Linked DNA regions of Spirosoma aureum. The protein of the gene in region 1 binds, or shares a complex with, the protein of each later gene. Links are inferred from orthologs where the notes say so. Each region holds a gene or a part of one and is shown in the gene's direction. Other genes may lie near its edges.

The links.
Region 2: the proteins of accD (region 1) and G8759_RS29230 are in contact, whole or in part, in a solved structure (PDB 8UXZ), measured with the Escherichia coli proteins. The link is inferred for Spirosoma aureum from one-to-one orthologs.
Region 3: the proteins of accD (region 1) and accB are in contact, whole or in part, in a solved structure (PDB 8UXZ), measured with the Escherichia coli proteins. The link is inferred for Spirosoma aureum from one-to-one orthologs.

The regions. Positions count from the first base shown.
Region 1 is NZ_CP050063.1:8,699,220-8,702,257, reverse strand. Bases 162-3,037 are described here. They hold accD (acetyl-CoA carboxylase, carboxyltransferase subunit beta), read left to right. Parts: upstream 162-1,116; coding sequence 1,117-1,959; downstream 1,960-3,037. Other genes in these bases: G8759_RS34840 (radical SAM protein), read left to right, coding at 2,029-3,006; G8759_RS34850 (DNA alkylation repair protein), read left to right, coding at 314-1,012; ftsZ (cell division protein FtsZ), read left to right, coding at 162-223. Also shown: more of ftsZ, read left to right, coding at 1-161.
Region 2 is NZ_CP050063.1:7,341,714-7,344,709, reverse strand. The notes cover bases 74-2,907. They hold G8759_RS29230 (acetyl-CoA carboxylase carboxyltransferase subunit alpha), read left to right. Parts: upstream 74-930; coding sequence 931-1,884; downstream 1,885-2,907. Other genes in these bases: G8759_RS29225 (AI-2E family transporter), read right to left, coding at 1,959-2,907; G8759_RS29235 (MBL fold metallo-hydrolase RNA specificity domain-containing protein), read left to right, coding at 74-833. In the rest of the region: more of G8759_RS29235, read left to right, coding at 1-73; more of G8759_RS29225, read right to left, coding at 2,908-2,996. UniProt on the Escherichia coli protein: Component of the acetyl coenzyme A carboxylase (ACC) complex. First, biotin carboxylase catalyzes the carboxylation of biotin on its carrier protein (BCCP) and then the CO(2) group is transferred by the carboxyltransferase to acetyl-CoA to form malonyl-CoA.
Region 3 is NZ_CP050063.1:977,009-979,998, reverse strand. The notes cover bases 139-2,966. They hold accB (acetyl-CoA carboxylase biotin carboxyl carrier protein), read left to right. Parts: upstream 139-1,223; coding sequence 1,224-1,709; downstream 1,710-2,966. Other genes in these bases: accC (acetyl-CoA carboxylase biotin carboxylase subunit), read left to right, coding at 1,797-2,966; efp (elongation factor P), read left to right, coding at 574-1,137; G8759_RS03975 (beta-ketoacyl-ACP synthase III), read left to right, coding at 139-474. In the rest of the region: more of G8759_RS03975, read left to right, coding at 1-138; more of accC, read left to right, coding at 2,967-2,990. UniProt on the Escherichia coli protein: This protein is a component of the acetyl coenzyme A carboxylase complex; first, biotin carboxylase catalyzes the carboxylation of the carrier protein and then the transcarboxylase transfers the carboxyl group to form malonyl-CoA.

The DNA.
Region 1 (3,038 bases):
CTTCCGGCCAACCCATGATGACAATGGGGGTACGCTGGTTATGGATGACGAAGAACGGCATGATGATGCTGACCTGATTAAACGCACAATTGACGCGTTTGTTAAAGGGCAGTATTCGGCTTCTGATCTTGATCGCCCAGCGTTCGAACGGAACAAAACCGTGCTTTACTCAACACCGATGTTGCCCGAAAATGAATTCGTGCGCTCGAAGTTGAATGATTAAGCAATCTTATCTTTATACAAAAAAGGGCTTCCATCAGGAAAGCCCTTTTTCTTTGCAATAATTAACCAAAACAGCGAAAGGCAAGAGCCTGTGACCTATACGGACGTAAAAACTAACTTACTGGCCCATGCTGACCCCGAACGGGCAAAAACTTTGGCGTGGTTTTTTAAAACCAAGCCCGGTCAATATGGAGAGGGCGATCAATTTCTGGGGCTTTCTATGCCGCAGCAACACAGTATAGCCAAACAATACCTGCGTCTTCCAATGGATGATGTCGAACAATTACTCCGTGAACCATTTCACGAAATGCGGATGACCGGGCTCTTGATCTGGGTCTATCAGGCCAGAAAAACAAGTTCGATAGAACAGGAAGTCCTGATGGATCGATATGTGGCGAATCGACGTTACATCAACAACTGGGATCTGGTTGATGTCACTTGCCCGCATCTTGTTGGTCGGCCCTTGCTCCAGAATGATCGGTCTGTCTTGTATGAACTGGCTCAGGAAGATCATTTGTGGAGTCAGCGGATTGCTATTGTTTCGACAATGGCTTTCATTCGGGCGGGTCAGTTTGCCGACACATTTGCTATTTCGGAGGCTTTATTGGCCCATAAACACGATCTGATTCACAAAGCAGTGGGCTGGATGCTACGTGAAGTTGGTAAGCGTAATGTAGATGCACTGGAGGAATTTTTGCACGATCATGTTCATCAAATGCCTCGTACGGCACTACGCTATGCCATCGAAAAATTTGAGCCAGCCCGACGAAAGTATTATCTGACCTTATAGATGGGAGATTGGTCAATGGTCTTCGTATCTTTACGCCCCATATTGGCACTGTCAACTAAAAACCGGCCTGTCTGACAGCAGGCTATCAACTGTAAACTTAGACTATGTCTTGGTTCGTCCGAAAAGATAAGGGTATTCAAACCCCGACCGAAATGAAACGGGAGGCTCCCGACGGTCTGTGGTATCAATGCCCAAACTGCAAAAAAGCAATGCATACCCGTGAGCATAAGCTCAATGCATACACCTGTGTTCATTGTAATTATCACGAAAAAATTGGCTCAGAGGCCTATTTTTCTATCCTGTTCGATGATAACGAATTCACCGAACTCGATGCGAATATGACGTCTGCTGATCCACTGAAATTTGTCGACACAAAAGCCTATCCGGATCGGGTAAAGTCAACGATCGCCAAAACGGGGCTGAAAGATGCTGTTCGGACGGCCTATGGCCCAATGAATGGTAGTACGGTAACGATGGCGGTCATGGATTTTAACTTTATTGGCGGTTCGATGGGATCGGTCGTTGGCGAAAAAATTGCCCGCGCCATCGATTATGCCATTAAAAATAAGACGCCTTTCCTGATGATATCCCGATCGGGTGGTGCGAGGATGATGGAAGCTGGTTTTTCGCTCATGCAAATGGCCAAGACGTCCGCTAAACTAGCCCTGTTATCGGAAGCTAAAATACCTTACGTGTCGCTACTGACAGATCCTACAACAGGTGGTGTTACTGCGTCCTATGCGATGCTTGGCGATTTTAATATTGCCGAGCCAGAAGCGTTAATTGGTTTTGCCGGGCCGCGTGTTATTCGCGAAACCATCGGTAAAGATCTGCCCAAAGGTTTCCAAAGCGCTGAGTTTGTTCTGGATCATGGCTTTCTCGATTTTATCGTTGATCGGAAAGATTTGAAAGATAAATTGACGAACCTGTTCAGAATGCTTCAATAGCGTGGAGCGAGGAGCTCGGGGCAGAACGAGTTATTCCGCCCCGTGCCCCATGTTCCTCGCTCTCTGCTTATGCGCCTTGTCTCCCATCCGGTTTTATGTAATTACTATGTGACGTACCGCTGTAACGCCACGTGTAGTTTTTGTGATATATGGGAGCGGCCTTCACCTTACGTTACGCTGGATAACGTGCGTGACAATCTGCGTGATCTGAAGAAACTGGGCGTCCGGGTAGTTGATTTTACAGGTGGCGAACCTTTGCTTCACCGCCAGTTACCCGAACTACTCCAGGAAGCGAAGCGGCTTGGTTTCATCACAACTGTAACGACCAACGCCCTTCTGTATCCAAAATACGCCGATCGGTTGCGGGGATTGGTCGACATGCTCCATTTCTCGCTCGATTCGCCCGTGGCTGAAGAGCACGATCAGTCGCGGGGAGTGCGGTGTTTCGACAAGGTGATGGAGTCGATTGTCCTGGCTCGTCAACTGGGTGAACGTCCTGATATTCTATTCACCGTATTTGATCGGAACATTCAGCAAATCAGGCAGATGCACGAGGAAATTTGCCTGCCAAACGATCTGGTGCTAATCCTGAATCCTGTTTTTGACTATAATGCGGTTGAAACCGGTTCCCGTTTGTCTGATCAGGCGCTGAGCGAGTTATCGTGGTGGGGCAAACAGAAAAACGTTTACCTCAATGAAGCGTTTATCCAGCTTCGACTCGATGGGGGCAACCATATTGAGGCCCCTATCTGTAAAGCGGCCAGCACAACGATCGTTATTTCTCCTGAAAATAAATTAGTGCTGCCCTGTTATCACTTAGGTCTGAAAGACTTCGCCATTGATGGTCGTTTGCATGACCTGTACCGTTCCGACGAAGTTCAGAAGTTAGTAGCGCTGGAAGGCCGATTACCTGACTGTGAGGGTTGTGTGATTAACTGCTATATGCAGCCGTCATTTGCCGTTGAGATGAATAAATACTGGTGGAAGGCTTTGCCCAGCACACTCAAATACAACTGGGTAAAAGGTACCTGGAAACAATTAGTCTAGCTATTTTTCAGGATCTTTTGGATCATCGATTG
Region 2 (2,996 bases), 1.4 Mb from region 1 along the record:
GTCGAAAAAATTACCCCCTGCTGGTTGATCCGGAACCCGTTCCAAAGGTTGATTACCTCATCTGTGAAAGTACCTATGGTAATCGGCTGCACGAAAATATGATGTCGCCCGAAGATGCGCTGGCCGATATTATTCAGCGGACCTGTATTGACATTCCCGGACGACTTATCATTCCTTCGTTTAGCGTTGGCCGAACCCAGGCGTTACTGTACACGCTGAACCGGCTCTATACCGAACGGGATTTTCCGCCAATCCGGGTATTTTCAGATAGCCCGATGGCCTTTGAGAGTTCTAAAATTTACAATCAGCACATCAAAATGCTGAACCGGGAAGCCCGGGAATTCTACAAAGAGAACGAAGCCCTGTTTGACTTCCAGAACTTTCAGTTTCTGGAATCGTCGAAAGCCAGTAAGGCAGTATCGAATTATGGCGAACCCTGCATCATTATTTCGTCGTCGGGAATGGTTCAGGGCGGCCGTGTTGAGTATCATGTTGCCGAAAATATCAGCAACCCCTATTCAACAATCCTGATCATCGGCTATTGCGCCGAAGGAACACTCGGATGGCGGTTACTGAACGGCCAGCAAACACTCAGCATTAAAGGGAAAGACCATCAGGTACTGGCCAATATTGAAAAAATCGACGTATTCAGCGGCCACGGCGATCGGAACGATCTGATAAATTTTGTTGGCATGCAGTCGCCGGAAACACTTAAAAATATTTTCCTTGTCCACGGCGAATACGGAAGCATGGAGTCCTTTAAAGCCACACTCGCTGAAGAAGGGTATCCACAGGTCATTATTCCGAAAAAGGGCGAGAGCTTTGTATTATAAATGATGAACTATAAATTATGAATCATGTGTGATCAATGACGAATATCCCCACGGGTTGGCTGGTATTCATCATTCATTACACATTTTTCATCATTCTATGAGAACATACCTCGATTTTGAAAAGCCTATTGCCGACCTCGAAGCGCGGCTGGAAGAAACCAAACGATTGGCCCAAACCAGTAACGTAGACGTTAGCGAAGCGGTCAATATACTGGAGCAAAGTATCGACAAACTACGTCGGGAAATATTCCAGAATCTTACCCGCTGGCAACGGGTTCAGCTGTCTCGTCACCCCGACCGGCCCTACACCCTCGATTACATTTCGCTGATGTGCGATCAGTTTATCGAGCTACACGGTGACCGTACCGTACGCGATGATCCGGCAATGGTTGGCGGTTTTTGCGAACTTGGTGACCAGACGGTCATGATTATTGGGCAACAGAAGGGACGGAATACTAAACAGCGGCAACACCGAAACTTTGGTATGCCCAACCCGGAAGGCTACCGGAAGGCGTTGCGGCTCATGAAATTAGCCGAGAAATTTAATAAGCCGATTATTACGCTGATCGATACGCCGGGTGCATTCCCGGGTCTTGAAGCCGAGGAGCGTGGACAGGGAGAGGCAATTGCCCGTAACCTTAAAGAAATGTTCATGCTGACCGTGCCGGTTATTTGTATTGTCATTGGCGAAGGGGCATCGGGCGGAGCCTTGGGAATTGCCATCGGCGACCGTGTGCTGATGCTCGAAAATACCTGGTATTCGGTGATCTCTCCTGAAAACTGTTCGACCATCCTCTGGCGTAGCTGGGATTTTAAAGAACAGGCCGCTGAAGCCATGAAGCTGACGGCCCGCGATATGGAACTCTACAAATTGGTGGATGGCATTGTCGAAGAGCCGCTTGGTGGAGCCCATAACGACCACCAGGAAATGGCCTATCTGCTCAAAAAAGTCATTCTGAAAGCCCTGACTGAACTCAGTGCTATCGATCCGCACGAGCGAATCAACCAACGCATCGATAAGTTTTGTTCGATGGGTGTTGTTATCGAGTAAGGCTGATCCAATATTGTTCATAAAAGAAGCCGCTGAGTTATGCTTAGCGGCTTCTTTTATTTTTTGCTATCCAGTTACTTTTTTGCTATTGCTTTTTCTGCTTTATTTTCCAGCCGTTCTTCATCTTTTACGACTTCTTCTTCCTGCTTTTTATTCTCACGCTCAAATACATGAATCAGAACGATGAAATAAGACAGCAACAAAGGGCCGACAACCAGGCCCAGAATGCCAAAAATTGGTACACCAAGGACAATACCGGCCAGCGTAATGAGCGGATGGATATCGCCCATGCGTTTGGCCAGCATAATCCGGAGCAGGTTGTCAATATTGATAATAACAATGACACCAACCAGCAAAATACCGACGCCCTCGCCTGTATCGCCCTGAGACAACTTGATTAAGCCAGCCGGACCCCAGACTAACGGCGTTCCGAGGACAGGAACAAAAGCCATAAAAAAAGCCACAACTCCCCAGAAAGGCGCATCCGGCACATTGAAAATCCAAAGTGTAGCCCCCGTTAATACACCCTGTACTAAACACACCAGCAATTGGCCTAGTACATTGGCGTTTACGTTATTTTTAAGCGATTCACCCAGCTCCTGCTGCGTGTCGCGTTTGAAGGGCAGGTATTTGCGTAGGCCTTTCAGAAAGTCTTCCTGCTGTACGAACATATAGTACAACGTGAAGAACAGCACGCCAAGAATAACGATAAAGTCTAAGGCCCCACCTGCCAGAGAGGGCAATAGCTTACTGGCGTAGCTCGCTGCCTGCTGTGTAATGGATCGTATATTTTGCGGACTCGTAATCTGATAACCAGTCAAATCCTCAGCCTTTTTTACTAAATTCAGAATATCGTCCGTATGCTGACTATAGTACTGAATCCGGCCGATCAGTAACAGGCTCAGGGTTAGAAAAGGCAGAATAATGACAACCAGTGAGAAGATAATCAACAGAGCAGTCACCAGCGAGCGATTCCATTTTCGCTTTACAGTCAGAGCTCTGAACCACGGCTGGAAAACAACGTAAAGAATTCCGGCTCCCAGAAACGCTGATACATAGCCGCTTAGCCCCACTACAATAAAACCGCCAATAATAAGCAGGCTGGTAATAAG
Region 3 (2,990 bases), 7.7 Mb from region 1 along the record:
AACGAAGACGGCTTTGGCGTAATTGATTCGATCATCAAATCGGATGGAGTCGGGCAAAACCATTTGTATCAGAAAGCCGGCGGAAGCCGCTATCCGCCCACGCACGAAACCGTCGAAAAACGCTGGCATTACGTTTATCAGGACGGCCCTGCTGTGTTTAAATTCGCCGTCAAGAATATGGCCGATGTGTCGGCTGAAATCATGGAACGAAATCACCTGGCCGGCAGCGACGTTGCCTGGCTGGTGCCACACCAGGCCAATAAACGAATTATTGACGCTACCGCTCACCGAATGGGAATAGAGTCGGATAAGGTCATGATGAATATCCATAAATACGGCAACACCACCGCTGCTACTATACCACTTTGCTTATTTGATTACGAATCACAGCTAAAGAAAGGAGATAATCTGGTATTAGCTGCTTTTGGTGGTGGCTTCACATGGGGAGCTGCTTACGTGAAATGGGCGTATTAAAATAAGTTTACTGTTTTTTGGCAATAGTTTACAGTATTTTACTGGAACTAAAGGCCAAAAATTGTAAACGTCTACATTGAAAACTGTAAACTAGTAAGAATGGCAACGACCGCAGACATCCGCAATGGACTAGTCTTAAACTTCAACAACGATCTCTTTCAAATTACCGAATTTCAACACGTGAAACCCGGTAAAGGCGCAGCTTTCGTGCGTACAAAGTTAAAAAGCCTGACTACGGGCCGGGTAATCGATAATACATTCAACTCGGGTGTAACGATCTATCCTGTTCGGGTTGAACGCCGGAAATTCCAATACCTTTACAAGGACGAAGCTGGCTATAACTTTATGGATCAGGAGTCGTTTGATCAGATTAATATCGATGAAAAACTCATTGATGGAGCCGATCTGATGAAAGAAGGCCAGGAAGTTGAAATTCTGATCAATGCCGAAACGGAAGTCCCTCTTTCGTGTGAGCTGCCACCGTTTGTCGAACTGGAAGTGACCTATGCAGAACCCGGCATTAAAGGTGATACAGCCAACAGCCCCAAAAAGCGGGTTGAGGTAGAATCAGGTGCTAAAATTATGGTTCCGCTCTTTATAGAGTCTGGCGAAAAAATTAAGGTCGATACCCGCACACGGGATTATGTAGAACGCGTGAAATAAGTTTTTGACTTATGAATGATGAATGTGAACGATTCGCTATGGCAATTGTCAGTTCTTAATCATTCATAATTCATCATTCAAAAGCTATGAGCACAAAAGACATTCAGCAACTCATCGACTTCATCTCCCAATCTGGCCTAGATGAGGTAAATATCGAAACGACTGATCTTAAAATCAGCGTAAAACGGTACGGTTCGGGCGTACCCACCGCCCCGGCTACAGCTCCTTCACCGGCTGCGTTTGCACCTGTAGCACCACAACCACAGACCACAGCGCCATCGGCAGTTGCTGCCCCAACGGTTGCAGCAGCGCCCAAAGCTGAAACGTCAAACTACATAACCATTAAATCGCCGATGATCGGAACGTTCTACCGTTCATCTAATCCCGAAACGCCTTCATTTGTTGAAGTCGGTGATAGCGTCACTGAAGGTAAAGTAGTCTGCATCATTGAAGCCATGAAGCTGTTCAACGAAATCGAGTCGGAGGTATCTGGCCGCATCGTAAAAGTTCTCGTCGAGAATGCGACCCCGGTCGAATACGATCAGCCCCTGTTTTTGGTAGAACCTATTTAATTAGTGATTGGGCGAATGAGTGAATGAGCGAATAAATCGGCGCGAACAAAACATTCATTCATTCGCTCATTCACTCATTCGCTCATTATGTTCAAGAAAATATTAATCGCCAACCGAGGTGAGATCGCATTGCGAATCATTCGGACCTGCCGCGAAATGGGTATAAAAACGGTAGCTGTTTTTTCGACAGCCGACCGCGACAGCCTGCATGTGCGCTTTGCCGATGAGGCTGTTTGCATTGGCCCACCGGTTAGCAAACAATCTTATCTGAGTATCCCCAGCATTATTTCGGCGGCTGAAGTGACCGGAGCGGATGCCATCCACCCCGGCTACGGGTTCCTGTCCGAAAATGCTGAATTCTCGCAAATCTGCGCCGATTACGGCATTAAGTTTATTGGAGCCACCGCCGAGCAAATCAACGGTATGGGCGATAAGGCAACCGCCAAAGCGACCATGAGAGCAGCTGGTGTTCCGGTTATTCCGGGTTCGGAGGGGCTGTTGGAATCCATCGAACAGGGCAAGACCCTTTCGGCCGAAATGGGCTATCCCGTCATTGTGAAAGCAACGGCTGGTGGCGGAGGCCGAGGAATGCGGATTATTCGCTCGGAAAGCGAGTTTGAAAAAGCCTGGAATGATGCCCGTACCGAAGCCGGAGCTGCTTTTGGTAATGACGGACTTTATCTGGAAAAATTCGTCGAAGAACCGCGGCATATTGAAATTCAGATTGTTGGTGACCAATTTGGTAAAGTCTGCCATCTCTCAGAACGTGACTGTTCGATTCAGCGCCGTCACCAGAAACTGGTAGAAGAAACTCCATCGCCCATTGTTTCGCAGGAACTTCGGGAGCAAATGGGGGCAGCCGCCATCAAAGGTGCACAGGCAATTGGTTATGAAGGCGCAGGAACGGTTGAGTTTCTGGTCGATAAGCATGGAAAGTTCTATTTCATGGAAATGAACACCCGAATTCAGGTTGAACACCCCATTACGGAAGAAGTAACGGACTTCGATTTGATTAAAGAGCAAATCAAGGTGGCTGCCGGGGTCGAAATTTCAGGGCGGAACTACACTCCGAAACTCTATGCGATGGAGTGCCGGATCAACGCTGAAGATCCAGCGAATGGTTTTCGGCCATCACCGGGTAAAATTACCGTGCTGCACATGCCGGGTGGTCACGGCGTTCGCGTAGACAGTCATGTGTATACGGGCTACACCATCCCCCCCAACTACGACTCGATGATTGCGAAACTGATCGTATCAGGACAATCACGCGAGGAAGTCATT